Regions from separate parts of the Teredinibacter turnerae T7901 genome, predicted to be linked through region 1. Evidence: riboswitches for the same ligand, from Rfam matches in the RefSeq annotation. Region 1 holds a riboswitch; each other region holds the start of a gene.
What was found. Region 1 has a riboswitch for thiamine pyrophosphate ahead of TERTU_RS11580 (FAD-dependent oxidoreductase). Riboswitches for the same ligand answer to the same signal wherever they lie in the genome.

Region 1 (3,278 bases):
GCTCTTGCCGAACAAGTTGTAGCTCGCCAGACCGTTGTCCGTCGGTAACAATAGCCCTCGCGGGAAAAACATATTGTCCATGGGAATCCAATCAGTCGCCAAAACCGGAATTCGCTGAGGCATGTCCGCACTTGCAACGGCAAGCAATAAAGTCTGCAGCGCAATGGGATGGAATAACGGTGCAGTGTGATGCACTGTTAAAAAGACGCGCTGAAATTCCAGTTGAGACGCAAGCTCAACTGAGTGCCCAAAATAGCGCTGCGCGACGGCTTCCAGGTGGTCAACTGCCGCCATCTGGCCTGCCGCGCTGGCCGGGTCCGGGTGATGTCGCCACAATGCCCCTGCGTAGCCACACAAAGATTCGTTCTCCCACTGGGTTAGATGGCGAGCTAACACAGGGTTGTTTGTATTCAGTCGCGCCAGGAATGACCGCCAATCCAACACCATAGACTCCCTTTAATGGCAAATTCTGGTTCGGTAAATGCCTTTACTTCCAACTCACTTGCAAACCATTAGGCATAACCTGCGTAAAGGCGGTGATCAGGCGCAAGCGTCAAATTTCACTGTACCCGAAAACCACGTGAGCGCCTGGCCGTAGATACGCACTTTCTCACCCAGCACAACGCAGGGAATTGGTCCGCCCCGCTCATTAACGGAATAACCCAATAACTCGTTTTTAGCGCACTTATCTCGCCACAGGGGTCCCAGGGCGCCATTCGCCGAGCCGCAAAAATAGTCCTCGTTTACGCCAATAGACGGCGCAAATACACGATAAACATAGTCGCTTGAACTACCTTTTGCCGTGACCAGGAGAGCACGGATTGAATTAACCAGAGGCACACTGAAATCCGGTTTGAGCGATCGCACGATATCCTCTGTCGAAAACTCCGCGATCACGTCATAAAAACTCCGATAGCACTGCAGTGGGCGCACGCCTAAAAATTTCACCACGCAGGGTACATCCACCACAGGCTTGCAAGGGAAGGCGGGAATCTCCAGCTCGAATCCCTTGTCGCGCACGCCAACCCGAACATTCATCGTGGCAAGCTGAAAATCGATATGGGGCTTGGTATGGCCGAGATATTCATAGACCACGTGAGACGCGGCAATCGTGCCATGACCGCATATTTCGACCGGATTAGTAGGGCCGTAGTGACGCAAGGTGTAAGTACCATCTAGTTCTGGCACAACAAAAGAGGTTATGGGCTGATTCATCTCGCGCGCAATCTGTTGCATATGCTGCGCGGAAGGCAACTCGGTTAACACACAAACTGCGGCTGGATTACCAGCAAAAGGCTGACTGGCAAATGCTTTAACAATAAAGAGGTTCTCAACACGACCCATTTTTAGACTCACAATCACCACAAGTGTGTCTCAACACAAACGCGCCTTGCGCCTAACGCCGTGTTAAACACCGCGCTCGCATCCTTTCTTCGTTCATTTTTACGGCAGCTATAACCTGCACATGAGTTGCCTGGACGCTTACACGCAAAATCAAGCGTCACACGGGAAGTCGTCGCTATAGCCACATGGCCCACCGAAGCATTCAACGAATGCAAAGCCAAAAATAGCGCCACTCCAATAAACATCCCGAAGGTTACTTAAATGTAGATGGCCGTTTCTTTTTTGCATTGTCTGCAACAATAATTTTTGAACCCGCGCTGCTTTTTTCTTCATAGCAAATCGACATGATTCGATGCTTGTCGCGCCACAACCCCTAGCCTTCGCAAAACTTGCAGGGAATTGCGCAGATGTTTAGACTAGCCGCTCGCTTTAAATGACTGTCGGGGTGCCAACATGACGTTGTCGGCTGAGAATATACCCGTACGACCTGATCAGGTTCGAACCTGCGTAGGCAACAATTATGACTGCTCCAACACACGACTTTTCTGTCTCCACTCGCCTGGAATCCGCGCCATTTAACATCGCAATCGCCGGCGGAGGTTTGCTTGGCAGACTTCTAAGCTGGAAGCTTTTGGAACTGGGCCACCAGGTAACGCTTTTTGAAGCCGGCAGTTTTGCGCTTCCGAAAGCTGCGGCTTATACCGCAGCGGGTATGATTTCTCCGTTCAACGAAGTGGCCGTATCGAACCGCCTGATATTTGATATCGGCATGCGCTCGGTCCGCCTCTGGGAAACCTGGCTCGGTGCCCTCCCACTCAGCTTAAGCACCATGTATCAGCGCCGAGGGTCTCTCGTAGTCTGCCACCCGCAGGACGCCAGCGAGCTGCATCAGCTGCATCAAGAACTCCAATTCCATCTCGGCGAGGACAACAGCGCGCGCTGGGTTAACAGTGACGACATCGGAAGTTTGGAGCCGGATTTAACGCAGTTCGAACAAGGTCTCTACCTTCCCTCAGAAGCGCATATCGACAACTGCGCGTTTATGGATGGCCTTCTCCACCACATTCAAAAAGCCGGTGCGATCCTGGTAGAAAATGCCCAGGTCGCGCTTAGCAGCAGCCCACAAATCAATGGCAAGCCGTTGACCGGATACGACCTGATATTTGATGTGCGCGGCTTTGGCGCGAAAGAAAGTAACCCGCAGGTACGCGGTGTGCGCGGCGAAGTACTTTGGGTGGAAACCCGCGAAGTGGCGTTCACCCGTCCGGTTCGGCTGCTCCACCCGCGCTACAAACTCTATGTCGTGCCCCGCGCGAACCACAGCTATATCCTCGGCGCGACCGAAATCGAGAGCGAGGATTTGACACCGGTGAGCATCCATTCTTGCCTTGAGCTAACCAGTGCACTCTATACCTTGAACCCGGCCTTTGCCGAGGCGCGTATCACCAAGTTAGATGTCAATCTCCGCCCAGGCCTTATGGACAACATGCCCCATATCGACACCACTATCTGTGGCGAAGTCCCTGTTATCGCTATAAATGGGCTCTACCGCCACGGCTATCTGCTCGCCCCCACGCTCGTTGAGCACGCTCTAGCCCAGTTAAATGAAGCTGCGCCAGCGCTGCCGTTCACAGCTCAACTGGTTAACTCGGTGAATCCTGATGTCTCACATGCACATGATTGAAATTAGTTTGAATGGTGAACTCATGCAGGTGCCCGCCGGCTCATTACACACGCTGATAGCCAACACCAATCCGCCGGGGCAACCGGTTGCGGCTGCAATTAATGGCGAATTTGTTCCCCGCAGCCAGCACCAGCAAACCCAACTGCAGGACGGAGACCTGGTTGATCTGGTCAGTCCGGTCGGCGGAGGCTAGGGCCTGCTGCGCACAACAATCCCCTACTCACCAGGCGCAAAACGAGACAAGCATGCA
Region 2 (3,278 bases), 1.6 Mb from region 1:
GCAGTACTTCGTCGCCAACGTGGTGGCCGAAATTGTCGTTTATCGCCTTAAACTTATTCAGGTCGATAAAGAACAATCCAATTTCCTGTCGACGCTCCGCGGTCTCCCGAATTTTTTTTTCCAGTTCGGTAATAAACCCCCTGCGATTGAGTATCCGGGTTAGCTCATCGTGATTCGCATCGTATGCCAGGCGCGCTCGTTGGCGTTCGACCACATAAGCGAATCCACCTGAGATAATAATTGAGGTAAGCAGCGCAACACTGATACGCAATAGCATGTCCAGCGGGAAATGATTGATGGAGGCAATCATTCCGCTAACAAAAAATATGAGCGCTAAAAAGTAGGCGTGTTTGTAAGTGAGTATATAAAACAGCGCCGCGGTTATAGGGTAAATAAGGACAATGCCTCGCAGACCGTACAGGTAGCAAGTACCGGTGAGCGCCAGGTATTGAAATAGGAAGAACACGTAATAGTTGATAGCGCGCGGTTTGCCGTGAAACAGGGCGAGAGTGGAGAGACTGCAGCCCAAGGCTGAGAGCGTCGCAAAACAGCCAATCAGCAGGCTGTCGAACACCAGGTGATGTAGCGAAAAGGTCACGGTGACGGCAAACGCAATCACGTGGATCGTCAAAGTCGCCCTGCGAGCCTGTGGCGCAAATGCAGATGCATTGAGCCTTTTCGAAACACCGCTTTGAAAACTCAAACATCCTCCTTCGAGGGGTAAAGCTGGGGTTGAACCTTGCCGTGAATAACAGGGTTAATACTGCCCTGGGGCTTAAGCTGCGCGATATAACTATAGCCAAGCTTTGGCTGGCTGCGAGTTTGATCGAGAGGTGGAATAATAAAGATAGCGTTTACCGGGTTCTTAGACTCCAAATGTATGAAAAGTGCTCGAAAAGAGGGTGCCAAGCAGATTGCTAAGCCCAGGCTGGTGATTTGCTGCGGTGCGGTAAATCGTGTTCCGCGGCCGGAAGATCCTTGAGGCAGGATAAGTCTCCCGCAGGATTATTTGGAAGCAATTGACGTTGATAGTACAATGGCGCTGTCCTTAGGGGTGATTGGCCGTCGCACGGTGCAATCTGAGACGGGATTACCCGAACCCTTTGAACCTGATCCGGCTAGTACCGGCGTAGGAATAGGATTTGCCTCTGTGTAAGTGAAGTTTCCCGCTTAGAAAACTACCGGGTCTCCTGTTAAATTTATTAGGAAGACCTGTAATGAATCGCTCGTATTTTCCCCTGTGTTTGTCCCTGCTTTCCGGTGTGGTTTATGCCACGCCCCCCGCATTGGAAGAAGTCCTGGTAACCGGTGAACTGCGCCAGGTCAATCAGCTCACCCTGGCCAACAGTGTTAGTGTTATCAGCGCGGATGCTATCGCTCAGCGCAATGCAAAAAATCTAGAAGATATATTGAATGTAGCTCCCAACGTAAACTTCTCGACCGGCGCATCGCGTGGCCGGTTTATCCAGATTCGCGGTATAGGTGAACGCAGTCAGTTTGAATCGCCGATGAACCCTTCTGTGGGGGTAATCGTCGATGGAATCGACTTCACTGGACTGGCGACTGGCGTGGCCACACTGGATACTGCACAAGTCGAAATTTTCCGTGGCCCGCAGGGCACACTATACGGAGCCAATGCGTTAGCGGGTATGATCAATGTCACCGGTAACGGCGCAGCGGATGCAACCGAAGGGAGGATAAACGTCGGTGTTGGCAATTACGGCAGCTACGATGTCAGTGGCATGGTCAACGCGCCTCTGGCAGAAAATGTCGGATGGCGATTGGCGGCGCAACGCAATGTGAGTGACGGCTACATCGAGAATGCATATCTCGGTCGCGACGATACCAATAATATCGACGAGTTAAACCTGCGCAACCTTTTGCGTTTTGATATTTCGAGCACGTTGAGTCTTAGCTTGACCAGCTATTACATCGATATCGATAACGGTTACGACGCCTTTAGTCTGGATAACAACCGCACAACCCTATCCGACGAACCCGGCCACGACCGTCAGGAAACGCATGCTCATGCGTTAAAAGCTGACTACACAGGTCTCAGCTTTGCCGATGTTACCGGATTATTGAGCTATGCAAACAGCCAAACTGAATACGGGTATGATGAAGATTGGTCCTACCGGGATATTTGCTCGATAGACTCAGACTGCGCTTACTATCAATATTCCACGACCGATAACTATTTACGTGATAACGATAATCTCACCATAGACCTGCGCCTGCTCTCCAAGCCGGAAGAGCAAGGGGTACGCTGGGCGATGGGGCTGTATCATCGTGATCAAACGGTGGATTTACTGCGGACCTACGTTAATAACGACCCAGATGGCGATCCCTATCTGCCTGTCGCGACCCCTGAGATCTCTACCTATTCCAGCGATTACCAAACCGAAAATACTGCAGTTTACGGGCAGCTGGATATTCCCGTGGGCGATCGGCTGACCCTTATAACCGGTGCGCGTTTAGAACGCTTTACCGCTGATTTTAGCGATAGTCAGAATGAGCAGTTTGCACCGGAGGACAATTTGTGGGGTGGCAAAATTGCTATTGAGTATCAAGCAGCGAGTAACCATTTTGTCTATGCGTTGGTATCGCGCGGTTACAAAGTGCTGGGGTTTAGTCCAGATCCGGACTTAAACGCTGCCGATAAAACATTCGACACCGAAACCATGCACAACTATGAACTGGGTTGGAAAGCGCATTGGAACAACACGCTGCAGTTCAGCACGGCCGTGTTTTATCAAGAACGCAGTGATATTCAAATAAAACAGTCGCGTTCCTATCAAATCGACAACACGACGCAGTTTGTCGATTTAATTGATAATGCCCCCGGTGGCGAAAACTATGGTCTGGAAACCGAATTGCGCTGGTACGCTACCGATGCGTTGTCAATTGTCGGTACCCTCGCATTGCTCGAAACCGGTTATGACACCTATTTAAATTGCAGCCATGTGGATTCTGATCTGGCCAATGGCCGCTGCTACGATATGAGCCAACGACCGCAAGCCCACGCGCCAAAAACCCAATATTTTGTAGCGGCAAACTATCGGTTGCCAGCGGGTTTGATGTTCCGTTTGGAGGTTGAAGGGAAAGACAGCTTTTATTTTTCCGAAAGCCATAACGAACAAAGCGATGCCTACACATTGCTAAACGCCCGTGCTGAATATGCGCTTGGTGCCGCGACCCTGGCGCTGTGGATTAAAAATATTACCGACGAAACTGTTGAAACTCGTGGGTTTTACTTCAGCCATGACTACGGCAACGAT
Region 3 (3,278 bases), 1.4 Mb from region 1:
CTCCCAAAAACGGGACTATGGCAGCGCTGTTTGAAGCGGCGGCGAAAAAGCAAAAGCGTTGATCGGCGAGTTTCTCACCAGCTAAACCGGTGGGGAATACATGACAACGCAGTTGAAAGGCGTTAAAAAAGGCGGCCCCTGTAGAGGAGCCGCCTTTTTTGTTTGCCTGTGCGAGCTTGAGTGTTGCTTACATGCTCACAGTAACGTTGCGGCTGGTGTCCAGCCATTGGTTCAATTCCGCCACATCTTCGGACGAGAGGGTGCCTGCTGCTTGTTTCAACTCCAAGGTGCTTAAAACATATGAGTAGAGGGCGTCGTAGTAGTCGCGTTGTGCACGGTACAGGTTGCGCTGCGCGTTCAATACGTCCACCAGGTCGCGTGTACCAACGTCGTAGCCCGCCTGGGTCGCTTCCAGCGCGCTCTGGTTGGAAACAATCGCTTGAGAGCGTGCTTTAACTGTGGCCACATTGGTCAAGACTGTCAGGTGGCGCGACCGGGTTTGCTGGATCACGTCTCGCTGGGTTTGGCTCATCACCTCCCGCGCAGCAATATATTGCTTGGCCGCTTGACGTCGACTGGCTGAAGTACCGCCGCCGTTGAAAATAGGCACTGACAGGACTACGCCAATTGATTGCTCCTGGGTGTCGAACTCGCCATCTTGTCCAAAGTTCTGGCTGTAACCTTCATTAGTGTAATCGGAGTACCCGGCTTCGAAGGTGACAGTTGGCAGGTGGTTTGCTGTCGCAGCCTTTTTGTTAAATTTGGCGGCATCGGCATTCAACTTTTCCACTTGCAGTGTGTTGTTGTTTTTCAGAGCCATTTCTACCCAAGCCGTGCGTTCTGCGGGTACTGGGCTGGCAACCGGCAAATCTTTCTTGAGCGGAGCCAGGCTGGACTGCGGACGGCCTGTCAAAACTTCAAGCGCCTCGAAACTAATGCCCAACTGCCCTTCCGCTAACAGGCGCTCTGCTGTGGCAGAATCGAACACCGCTTGCGCTTCGTGTACTTCAGTAATGGCTGTCAGCCCCACTTCGAAACGCTGGCGGGTTTGCTCGAGCTGGTGCGAGAGTGCGTTTTCTTCGGCTTTCGCGGTGGAGAGGTTATCCACGGCTTGCAAGGCGTCGAAGTAGGCGGTGGCGGTGCGCAGAATCAGGCTTTCCTCTGCGATATCAAACCGCTCTTCGGCGATATCTGAGGTTGCTCGTCCATTCTGGTAGCGGTACCAGGAATTCATATTGAACAGTGGCTGTTTCAAGGTAACCTGATAGCCGCTGGTAGTGCCGTCGACTGAGCTTTCGTCCAGATCGGTGCCATCGTCCAGCTTGCCCGAGCTATCGGTCGTTTTGTCGGTATAGCTCGCAGTTGCGTTCACGGATGGAAGCAATCCCGCGAGGCCAATTTTGCTGCTTTCTTTGCCAGCATCCAGGTTTGCTTGTGCAGCTTTGTAGGTGTGATCGCTTTCCAGCGCCTGTTGATAAATTTCTTCGAGCGTGGCCGCCTGGATACTGGTTGTTAATCCGCCAATCGCCACCGGCAATAAAATGGCAATGCATTTTTTGATCATGGGAACTTCCTGACTCTAAATAATGGTGAACCGCAGCCAGCCGGCCGCATGAGATAGTGTGTCGTAAATTCTGGTTTGTGCCATTGCAGGCCGACCCCGCCAACACCAAAGTTTTCAACTTCAACGGGCTGCAAAAATCCGCATGCAGTCTACGTCTAACGCCAAGCGCAGATTAGAACACGAAGCCTGTTAAGAAAATGTCAATCTAATAAAAAACGTGAAACGCCTTTACACCATTGGCGCAACTTCATACACTCGTCGGCCAATTAACACTTGTCGGGGTGCCGTTTTACGGCTGAGAAATACCCGCTGACCTGATCTGGATAGTACCAGCGTAGGGAACAAGTTGCCCGCCTTGCTTGCGCCTGCTTCTTCCCCCGTCACAACACCCAATGAATACGCAAATACCTGTGGTGCTTGCTATTGCCGGTAGTGACCCTCTCGGTGGCGCCGGTTTACAAGCCGATATTAAAACTGCTGCCGCACTCGGTGGCTACTGCTGTACCGTGACCACGGCCCTGACCGCGCAGAACAGCCGCGGTGTCAGTGCTGTGTGGCCAGTCGCGCCGGAACAACTGCGTGCGCAATTTAGCGCCGTAACCGAGGATATAACGCCGGGGGCAATCAAAGTCGGCATGCTGGGCAACGCCGCTTTAATTGCTGAACTCGCAAATTTACTGCGTACTCAGCCCAATGTTCCGGTTGTACTCGATCCAGTTCTCGCGGCCACTGCAGGCGGTGATCTGCTCTCCAACGCGAGCGGCGAATTAGTGGCACAGCTACTGCCGCGTGTCACTTTACTTACCCCGAATCTACACGAAGCGAGCCGTTTACTGAACTGCCCACCAGCGCTTGATGAAAGTGACATGCTTGTGCAAGCAAAAGCTCTGCGGGAAATGGGGCCACGAGCTGTGTTAATCAAGGGCGGCCACCTGGCATCGAGCCGCGCGATCGATATTTTGCTGAGTGAAACGAATACAGTCCAACGTTTCGCAAGTCCTCGCTTAGCAGCGCGAAATACTCATGGCACTGGGTGCACCCTGGCGACTGCTATAGCTACCGGTCTGGCGGCAGGGCATGCGCTACCAGTCGCAGTTGCGTGCGCCAAACGGTTTATCCAGCAGGCTATTGCACACGCAGACAGTTTGAACCTGGTCGACGAAAACGGGCCGCTGCAGCATTTCTTTGCAGTTTCTGATTCCTCACGATTGCCGTGATATTTAATTTTTTACGCACAGATTCATCTTTCAGAAATTTAATGGAAGACTCGAACACCAAAAACTAAACCTCCAACACGAGAGAGAACCCAATGGCCGCGAATGAAAAAACCTACTTGAGTGAAACCGCCAAGGTGGACCAATCGTCTGTACAACCCTTCCCAAATTCCAGCAAAATTTATGTCGAGGGTTCGCGCAGCGATATTCGCGTTCCAATGCGGGAAATCTCACTCGCGGACACGCCCACCGATTTTGGCGGAGAGCAAAATCGACCGGTGCGAGTGTACGATACCTCCGGCCCCTACACCGATCCAGAGGTGCAGATCGACCTGCGCACTGGCTTGCCCGATGTGCGTTCGCGCTGGATTAATGAGCGGGGCGATACCGAAGCGCTGGCGGAGAAGAGTTCGCTGTTCGCCACACAGCGACTGAACGACCCCGCACTCGCCAGCCTGCGTTTTCAGCATTTACGCACACCCCGCCGCGCGAAATCCGGG

Region 2: linked by a shared signal. The riboswitch ahead of TERTU_RS05545 (TonB-dependent receptor) and the one ahead of TERTU_RS11580 (FAD-dependent oxidoreductase) in region 1 are both predicted to bind thiamine pyrophosphate.
Region 3: linked by a shared signal. The riboswitch ahead of thiD (bifunctional hydroxymethylpyrimidine kinase/phosphomethylpyrimidine kinase) and the one ahead of TERTU_RS11580 (FAD-dependent oxidoreductase) in region 1 are both predicted to bind thiamine pyrophosphate.

Annotation. Positions count from the first base shown of each region.
Region 1 is NC_012997.1:2,893,780-2,897,057, forward strand. It holds gene TERTU_RS11570 (hypothetical protein) at 1-447, opposite strand, end outside; gene TERTU_RS11575 (PhzF family phenazine biosynthesis protein) at 541-1,344, opposite strand; TPP riboswitch at 1,776-1,875, shown strand; gene TERTU_RS11580 (FAD-dependent oxidoreductase) at 1,865-3,028, shown strand; gene thiS (sulfur carrier protein ThiS) at 3,006-3,221, shown strand; gene TERTU_RS11590 (thiazole synthase) at 3,274-3,278, shown strand, end outside.
Region 2 is NC_012997.1:1,305,339-1,308,616, forward strand. It holds gene TERTU_RS05535 (GGDEF domain-containing protein) at 1-703, opposite strand, end outside; TPP riboswitch at 1,041-1,153, shown strand; gene TERTU_RS05545 (TonB-dependent receptor) at 1,218-3,278, shown strand, end outside.
Region 3 is NC_012997.1:4,333,650-4,336,927, reverse strand. It holds gene TERTU_RS17430 (Tex family protein) at 1-62, shown strand, start outside; gene TERTU_RS17425 (TolC family outer membrane protein) at 188-1,564, opposite strand; TPP riboswitch at 1,832-1,922, shown strand; gene thiD (bifunctional hydroxymethylpyrimidine kinase/phosphomethylpyrimidine kinase) at 1,957-2,781, shown strand; gene thiC (phosphomethylpyrimidine synthase ThiC) at 2,874-3,278, shown strand, end outside.